2 regions of the Virgibacillus salinus genome follow, and region 1 is predicted to be linked to the other one. Evidence: riboswitches for the same ligand, from Rfam matches in the RefSeq annotation. Region 1 holds a riboswitch; the other holds the start of a gene.

Region 1 (4,699 bases):
TTTTAGGCGGGATTCAATATACAATCCCGCTTACTTTAATAGCATTTACCGTTGGCTTATTGTTCGCACTATTGCTTGCCATCATGCGGCTTTCCAAATCAGCATTTCTCCGCGCACCGTCTATTGCAATTGTATCGGCAGTCAGAGGGACGCCCTTGCTTGTTCAATTATTTATTGTGTTTTATGGGCTGCCAAGTCTTGATGTAACGATTGACCCTTTTCCAAGTGCGGTTATTGCATTTTCGATTAACGTAGCGGCATATGCATCAGAAATTATTCGTGCTTCTATTTTATCTATTTCAAAGGGTCAATGGGAGGCCGCATATACGATTGGGATGACCCAAAATACAGCGCTTAGGCGAATAATTCTTCCTCAAGCGACAAGGGTATCCGTGCCACCGTTATCCAATACGTTTATCAGTCTGGTGAAGGATACGTCGCTTGCTTCGTTAATTCTTGTCACGGAGTTGTTCAGGAAGGCACAAGAGATTGCGGCTGTAACATACGATTTCATGCTTATATATATTGAAGCGGCATTTTTATATTGGGTTGTTTGCTTTCTGTTGTCACTTGTTCAGCAGGCAATCGAAACCCGACTGGAGCGTCATATTTCTTCCTAGGAAGGTGAATTATCTGTGTATTTAACTGTGAATGGCTTGACCAAATCATTTGGAGAGTTGGAAGTATTGAAAGACATAAATTTAACAATCGAAAAAGGAAAAGTATTATCAATTATAGGTCCTTCAGGTTCAGGGAAAACAACACTACTTCGCTGCCTGAATGCATTGGAACAGCCAAATGAAGGAACCTTTTCATTTCATGATTCTTTTAATCTGGATTTTTCCAACAAAATCCATAAACGGGATGTATTGAAATTGAGAAGAAAGTCCGGGATGGTGTTCCAATCCTATAATCTTTTTCCACATAAAACTGCACTGGAGAATGTGACAGAGGGTCCCATTATTGTGCAAAGAGGTAAGAAGGAAGAGGAGCAAAACAGGGCAATAGAGTTGCTTACAAAAGTAGGGTTAAAGGATAAAGCAAATCTTTACCCAAATCAGTTATCCGGCGGTCAGCAGCAACGGGTTGGTATTGCACGAGCATTGGCAATTAAACCTGAACTGATGTTATTTGATGAACCTACTTCTGCATTAGACCCAGAGTTAATCGGAGAAGTATTATCCGTCATCAAAGACCTGGTAAAAGAAAATTGGACAATGGTTGTCGTAACCCACGAATTACAATTTGCCGAACAGGTATCCGATGAAGTCCTGTTTATGGATGAAGGTTATATCGTCGAACAAGGTCCTCCAAGTCAAGTGCTTAAGGAACCAAAAGAAGAGCGGACGAAGCAGTTTCTGAAAAGGATACTGAATCCAGCGTAACGGACCAGGGTTCTGGGTATGAATGTAAAAAGCCGAAATTCCATTTAGGAGGAATTTCAGCTTTTTTGACAAGTAAGAAAGTGTAGATACTTTCTTACTGCATAATTGCAACTAAGGCTTATCTATATTAAAGCTTGGCGATAAGCCAAGTTTTCTAATGGGGCGAGGGGCGACCTCGGGATTGGCATTAATGGGACGAGGAACCTGACCCTCCGTCCCGTTGAATAGCTTTTCTCGCCAATTTATCTGCGTAGTTATTTTTATCAGGTATCCACTTGATAAAAAAGTATGGAAAGCTGCTTGAATTATCTCTAATTTTCTCAAGTAAGGGGAGAAAGGTTTGATTTTTCGTGAAATCTTTTTCAATTGTATCTACTACTAGCTTTGAATCCGACCGAAATGACAGTATTTCATCTGGAAAATTTTCCAGGCAAATTTCCAATGCTTTTAACACAGCATGAAATTCTGCTTCATGGTTAGACATTTCTCCTAATGGAAATGAATATTCGTATATTTTTCCGTTTGCTTTTATATAAACACCAGCACCACTAATTCCCGGGTTGCCATTTGATGCCCCATCTGTGTAAACATTAATCAATGCTTTTATCTCCTTTTTAAGCGAGTCTTGTAAAGAAATTATATCAGTTTAGCGTACAGTTTACCTGAATTATTTTGCTCCGCAAAGAAATTAGCTTTTATAAACAGGCATAAAGAATCATTAAAAACCGTGACTATATACACGGTAATACAACTAACAACATAAATTGTACGAAAGGGCAAAATCGTTGAAAAGCGATGACGCAAAACTACAGGGGCTAAAGTCGGATGACAATGCTTGCCAGATATCGAATACGACCTCCGTCGATTTATGGCATTGCAAGCAGGAATATGTTTGAAGAAATTTTACTATCGTGGTAGGTTTTTTTGGCATCAATTAAGACTGAGGGAATTATCAACTGTTGTTTCCGATTGTCTTGATGAGAGATTCAAACATGAGCTTGAACAGAAAATTAATTATCATGAAGAAGCAGCAATGAACTACATAGTGAAAGACAAAAAAAGCGCCTGAATGGTGCTTTTTTTGATTAAATTGCTATTACTTCTATGAAGTTAAAAGATAGTCTCTATTACCCTAATCAATAACCATATTAGGTAAACATAACCATTTATCATAAAATTAAAACAATTCTAATTAATCATGAAATTATCGGTCTACTAATCTATAATAAAACTATCAAATTAAATAGGAGGTATAATATTGAAGAAAAAGTATATTGTTCCTGTTGTTCTGTCTTCAGCGCTATTAATTGGCTCGGTCACAGTGAGTGACGTGTTAGCTAAACCGCAAGACTCTAGTTTTAGCAGTGTGCAAGAAGAGAAGAAGTGGAATGCAAATGCGAATGTCCCTATATTTGTTAAGGGAAAAGTCGCAAAAAAGTTTAAAGACAGCAATGCCTCAAATGCGGTTAATTTCCTGAAGCAAAATGAAAAAAGGTTTGGGATTAAGAATCCAGAGGAAAATCTAAAGGTTAAAGATGTTCAAAAAGATGATCTTGGAATGACACACATTCGCTTTGATCAAACGAAAAATGGAGTGCCTGTAGAAGGTACAGAAATAATTGTTCACTTTAACAAGAAAAATGAGGTTGTTGCAGTAAATGGCAACCATAATAAAGTAGTTGAAGGTAATGTTATTAACACCAATCCTTCCGTTGACATCAGCGAAGCTATACACCAAGCTAAGTCATCAGTGAATGCTCCAGAAAAACTTGCGTATAAACCTACCTCTGACCTCGTTGTTTATTCATTCGAAGGAGAAAGTAATCTAGCCTATAAAATTAATGTTAATTTCCTTGGTGACAAACCTGGCAACTGGTTTGTATTTGTTGATGCCAAATCGGGAGATGTCATTGATAAGTATAATGCGTTATTGCATGCCGATGAAATCGAAAAGAAGGCACACAAAGGTGTAGGCGAAGGGGTGCACGGTGCAAAGCGACAGCTTCACACAACGATGGAAATACAACCTGATGAAAGCACCACATTTAAGTTATATGATGAATCACATAATAGTCTAGAAGGTATTTACACATATGATTATAACACTGGAAATATTTTCGAAAACAAGAGTGAAGCCTGGATGGATGAGTACCAACACCCGGCAGTAGATGCACACTATAATTCAGAAACTGTATATGATTATTACCTTAATGAACATGATCGTAACTCCCTTGACGGTAATGGAATGGCTATCGTTTCTTACGTTCACTTTGGCAACAATTATAATAATGCTTTTTGGAATGGACGTCAGATGACTTATGGTGACGGGGATGGCGAGTTTATGGTACCACTATCGGCAGGTCTTGATGTCGCTGCTCATGAGATGACTCACGGTGTGATCAGTCACTCGGCAAATTTACGTTACCGGAATAAATCAGGTGCATTGAATGAGTCATTCGCTGATGTGTTTGGAGCCCTTATCGATGAAGATGATTGGGAATTGGGTGAAGACATTATGGCGCCAGCCTCCATTGAAGAGGGAAGGGTTGCATTACGCAGCTTAAGTAATCCAGACCAATTTGCAGTGTCTGACGCTAGAGCCCCATATGGTGACGGAATGTACCCTGAACATATGGATGAATTCTATCATATGCCAATTTGGGTAGATAATGGTGGTGTTCATGTTAACTCGTCCATTACCAACCATGCTGCATACCTAATAGGTCAGCAAATTGGCAAGGATAAACTTGGGCATATTTACTATCGTGCATTAACTACTTACTTAACACCGGATTCAGATTTTAGTGTTGCACGAGCAGCTATCGTACAGTCAGCGGTAGATATTTATGGTGAAGATAGTATAGAAGCAGAAGAGGTTGCTAGTGGATTTGATCAGGTAGGAATTTACTAGCAATATAATTAAAAGCTTGCAGGGGATTGTTTCCCTTGCAAGCTTTATTAATAATCTACAGCTTATATCCTATCCGACTTTTAAATCTTTTTAATAGTATAGAACTTTCTACCCTTGTTATGCCCTCAACAGCATATAGTTCGTTGTTAATAAAAACTTCTAGCATTTTGAAGTCCTCCACAAGTACATGCATATGCAGTGTGCTGGGACCAGTCATTTGATATACACTAGCGACATTGGGGTTATCTGCAAGGTTTTGCGCTACTTTCTGTAACTGCTTTGGTTCCACATCTACTTCAAAAAAAGCGGAAACATTTTTCCCGAACTTTTCTGAGTTAATGGTAACAGTAAAATTCTCGATTACTCCAGTATCCTTCAGGTTCTTAATTCTATCTTTAACAGC
Region 2 (4,699 bases), 360 kb from region 1:
TCCAGGTGCATAGGTAGATGTGAAGCGATTTAATAATGGTTGCTTAGGATTATTTTGTAATTCATCTCGTCTTGATTGAGAGATTCCAAATCCCATTTCATTAGAATTAAATGAAGGACTGCTCACTAATGCCAATGTTTCTCCTGTTTTTGGATGAATTGCAGCTGCTGTTCCAGCTTTGCCATCATAGCTTTCATAGATTTTCATTTGTAAATCAGCATCAATTGTAGTTACGACATCTTCACCATTTTTAACTGGTTTCTCAGCCAGGATAGTATCTTCTTCATTTTCTTTCGATACAGTTATTTCAACGCCTGCTTCGCCACGAAGTTTGTCTTCATATAGTAACTCAAGACCGCGTTTACCAATGATGTCGTTAGCACTGTAGGCACCAGAGTCCATTTCCTCCAACTCTTCCGCAGTTACGGGACCTGTGAACCCGACAAGGTGGCCTAATGATTCACCATACGGATAAACACGGCCGGTTACTTTACGCTCGGTTACGCCACTAACTTCCCATAACTGATTAAGCGTTTGTTCTGCTGATTTAGGTACTTTTTTAAGTGGAACAAATAAATCTGGTTCCACCCACCCAGCATCTAGGTTTTTATTTATCGATTCAATAGACATTCCCAATAAGTCAGAGATCTTCTGTTTTGCTTTTTCAGGATTAGAACCTAATTTTCCTGGAACGATGCCGACGTTATGAACGGTATCATTTAAGGCTAGTGGCAATTGATTCCGATCGAGTATTTCACCCCGTTCAGGTTTTATATTGGATAGACCAATTTCACCACCATCTTTTATTGCTGGGAAGATAAAGCCTGGGTCCCATTTTACAAACCAATTAGCATTTTCTTCTTCTCCTTCTACAATAAGTGTTGCTTTATAATCAAATGTAATAGGGCCTGCAATGGTTTCCATTTCGACTGTGAAAGGAAATTGAGCTGTTCCTTTTTCCATTGCTGTTTCCATTTTTTCTTCAGATAATTTGTCATACGTAATGTTTAGATTATCAATGTTTAAATCTTCATAAATATTTTTATATCGTTCAACATAGTCTTCTTTCGCATATTTTTCAGTTGAAGTAGTAGTACTCATATTGTACATCTCGTTAAATTCCTGCTCATTCCAATGTTTCACATATTGATCAAAGCGATCTTGTGGTGTTACCTCATCATTAGAACACGCAGCAACAAGAACTAACAATACAATAGGAATTAAAGCGATTATTTTTTTCATAATGACCCCCTCAATCTTCTATAAACTCTAAATTAATCATACCACTTTCCATATACAAAAACATGTATATAAAAGCAAAAAGCCATCATTGGATGACTTACTTCGCTTTCATGTGCTCTTGTATTTCAGTTTGAACACGGTTCATTTCCTCATCGGGAACAATATAGTACCAAATATTTTCAATCATTTGACCACTGCCACTTATCTCCATAGTATCGATGTTGTTTCGTGTTTGACGATAATCTGAAAACAGTGTTTGCATTTGATCCATGTTAAGGTCGGTTTTTACATTACCCCCAAGAATTCCTAGAATGTCAGTAATTTTCGTAATGCTTGAGAAACTGGCAGCTTCACCGATAGCGGCTTTAATAACACTACGCTGGCGTTCATTACGCCCGATGTCTCCTCTTGGGTCACCTTTACGCATGCGAATGTATTTTAGTGCTTCTTCACCGTTCAGGTTAATTTCACCTGTAGGGAAGTCTACTCCACCCTGTGAAAATGCACGGTCATTGGTAATCGTTACGCCACCTAAAGCATCAATACCTTGCTTGAAACCTTCCATATTAACTTTCACATAAAAATGTATGGGCACATCAAAATTATTCTCCACAGTTTGTACGGATAAACCGACACCTCCGAACGCATAAGCATGATTGATTTTATCCATTCCGCGGTCAGGAATATCAACGTACGTATCACGAGGTATACTCAACATTTTCATTGAATTTATTTGAGGATTTAATGACATTAATATCATTGTATCTGAACGGCCTTTATCATTTTCCCGTTCGTCTACTCCAAGTAATAGAATATTTATGGAGTTGTTTTTATTAAAAAGTGAATTAAGTTCTTTTTGGCGATCCGGATTTTCATCCCGTGCAAGTGGTTCATGCATAACATCAACGGTATCTCCGACCTTATCGTAAATATAGAATAGATAAGTACCAACAATTAATAGTAAAGCGACAATGACACCGCCTACCCAATATGGCCATTTACGTTTCTTTTTTTCATTTCGTTTTTCAATTCTTGAATCCACAAGTTATTCTCCTCTGTCGTTTCAGAAATAAAATAATCAAATATAAGATAAATTATATCGAAACAAGTCATTTTAGTCTATTATTCTTTTATAATTGGTAAAGCTGTGATGACGTAGCGTTCTGGTGAGTTGCCAACAAATGAGAATGGATAACACGTCGTCATGGTCAATACTTCTTCTGGTGATGTTGAAACAATTATTGAGCGGTCTTCTGCATCAACAATCTCTGTGTTTACAATTTCATAGGAAAAGCTACCATATTCTAATTGTAACGTTAATGTGTCACCAAGTTCTAGTTCTCCCATTCTGCGAAACACTGTGTCACGGTGACCTGATAAGACAATTTGATCATTTTGCGTTGGAAATGCTGTACCTGCATAATGGCCAACTCCTTTTTCAAGTTCATCTTCGTCAGTTCCTTCTACAATGGGCAAATCTGCATCAAGTTGTGGTATATGTAATATTCCTACAGTTTCTCCAATAGAATGAGAAATGTTCTCCACTATAGTAGTAGACGTTTTTGCGGTGTCAGATGTTTCATAATTTTGTTCTGCGATTATAGTTTGAGCTTCTTCAAGACTATTTTCTTGTGCATGTTTTGTTCCGAGCCATTGGTATCCTCCAATTGATATGGTAACAAAACCTATTGCTAATAGTACTAAAGCGAGCTTCTTCATTTTTGCCTCCATTAAAAGATGACTTATATTGAATATAAGCCTATATCGAAAAGTTTTCAATAGCAGAAATGATTCAAATGACCTATATCGATAAAATATTTTCGGAAAATTACAAAACTAGTTGAATTATGACAAAACAAGACACCCAAAAACCCCCATAAATATAGTATAGTAGTCATTATAAAATGATGGTTCCTCAGAAAATAGCAAACTTATTGAAAAATGGGGGCGCAAAGTCACGGGTCTAAAGCTTTATAGCTATGGCGGCTGGACTGCCTGGGAATTTAAATGGGGGACGATAGGGATGATAAATGTAAAAAAGAACAGAGAGATTGATTATGAGTGGCTGGAACTGATGAAAGAGGCGAAAACTATCGGGTTAACTTTGGAGGAGGTTAGGTTGTTTTTGGCAGGAATTAAACAAAATGAATAAATAATTAAAAAAATTCTTGTGCTTTATATAGAACCATACACCTTTTTGTGTTATAATTTTTTTGAAAGAAGGTGTATTACTTGATCGGTGAAAAAATAAAGCAACTACGTCAAGAAAAAAAGATGTCGATTTCTGAACTCGCAGATAAAGCTGGTGTAGCCAAATCCTATTTAAGCTCTATTGAACGAAGCCTTCAAACTAATCCATCGATCCAGTTTATTGAAAAAATTAGTTCAGTACTGGGAGTCCCAGTGAATGAGTTAATATTAGAAGATAAATGGAAAGAGACAGAGGAACAATTAGATGGCGAGTGGTTGAAAATTGTTCAGGAAGCAATGGATTCGGGTGTCTCAAAAGAGCAATTTAAAGAGTACCTTGAGTTTACTAAGTGGCGAAAAGAACAGGATAAATAAGTGCTGACCGTAAAGCTAATGGCTTGCGGTTTTTTATTTTGCAAACAGAAATACTTTTTTACAGCTTAAGTGCAACAATGAGGTTTTATAAGAATCCCTTTTAACGATAAGTCGATGTAAGCAACAGATTATATAAAAATTTCATGTAACAAACGGATTGTTCAATCGTTTAATTATATAGAAGGGGGCGGGAGTTGATTGAAAAAAACCATATTTACAGATTTGTTTGAGGCATATCAACTTCCGCTGTACCGTTATTTATTGCAGATGAGCCGAAATAAACAGGTTGCTGAAGAGCTTTTGCAGGAGACGTTTTATCGGGCGATGATTTCGTTAGAAGTGAAAAATATGGCACAGGCAAAAGCGTGGCTTTTTAAGGTAGCTCGTAACCTTTACATCGATTGGACAAGAAAGTCGAAGTCAGAACAGCGTATGGTGGAACGAATTCAACTGGAACGTGCTGACATAGATAGTATCGGAAATCCTGAGGCGCAGTTAGAGAACCTTACGAAACAGGAACATATTGAAGAAGTTCTTTGTCGTTTGCCTGAACGAATGCGTACCATTCTTTACATACGTGAAATTCAAGGTTTTACATATCAGGAAGTGGCTACGGCTATGAATCTATCACTTAGTCAGGTTAAAACAACGCTGTTCCGTGCGAGGAAAAAGTTTCGGTATTATGATCAGCTGCTGAAGGGAGAATGTTCAGATGAAAGATGATAATGTTTTGGAAGGTTGGGAAGAGAAAGACCAAGCTAATTTAGATAAAAAGAGCGCGAGAAGGATGGTGTGGCGAACAAGACTATCAATTGGATTTACTGTTATTAGAACAATTCTGCTTATTTTTCTGATTTATATAGCTTATATGATTCCTGTGGGCATGTATTAT

Evidence for each region. Region 1 has a riboswitch for cyclic di-GMP ahead of BLS02_RS18730 (hypothetical protein). Riboswitches for the same ligand answer to the same signal wherever they lie in the genome.
Region 2: another riboswitch for cyclic di-GMP. It lies ahead of BLS02_RS05550 (anti-repressor SinI family protein); the one in region 1 lies ahead of BLS02_RS18730 (hypothetical protein).

The regions. Positions count from the first base shown of each region.
Region 1 is NZ_FNKD01000001.1:821,143-825,841, forward strand. It holds gene BLS02_RS03945 (amino acid ABC transporter permease) at 1-620, shown strand, start outside; gene BLS02_RS03950 (amino acid ABC transporter ATP-binding protein) at 636-1,385, shown strand; gene BLS02_RS03955 (ribonuclease HI family protein) at 1,573-1,983, opposite strand; cyclic di-GMP riboswitch class I at 2,151-2,235, shown strand; gene BLS02_RS18730 (hypothetical protein) at 2,221-2,454, shown strand; gene BLS02_RS03960 (M4 family metallopeptidase) at 2,644-4,296, shown strand; gene BLS02_RS03965 (Lrp/AsnC family transcriptional regulator) at 4,352-4,699, opposite strand, start outside.
Region 2 is NZ_FNKD01000001.1:1,185,896-1,190,594, forward strand. It holds gene BLS02_RS05535 (penicillin-binding transpeptidase domain-containing protein) at 1-1,242, opposite strand, end outside; gene BLS02_RS05540 (LCP family glycopolymer transferase) at 1,340-2,284, opposite strand; gene BLS02_RS05545 (class D sortase) at 2,365-2,961, opposite strand; cyclic di-GMP riboswitch class I at 3,157-3,241, shown strand; gene BLS02_RS05550 (anti-repressor SinI family protein) at 3,266-3,394, shown strand; gene BLS02_RS05555 (helix-turn-helix domain-containing protein) at 3,475-3,807, shown strand; gene BLS02_RS05560 (RNA polymerase sigma factor) at 4,006-4,530, shown strand; gene BLS02_RS05565 (anti sigma factor C-terminal domain-containing protein) at 4,520-4,699, shown strand, end outside.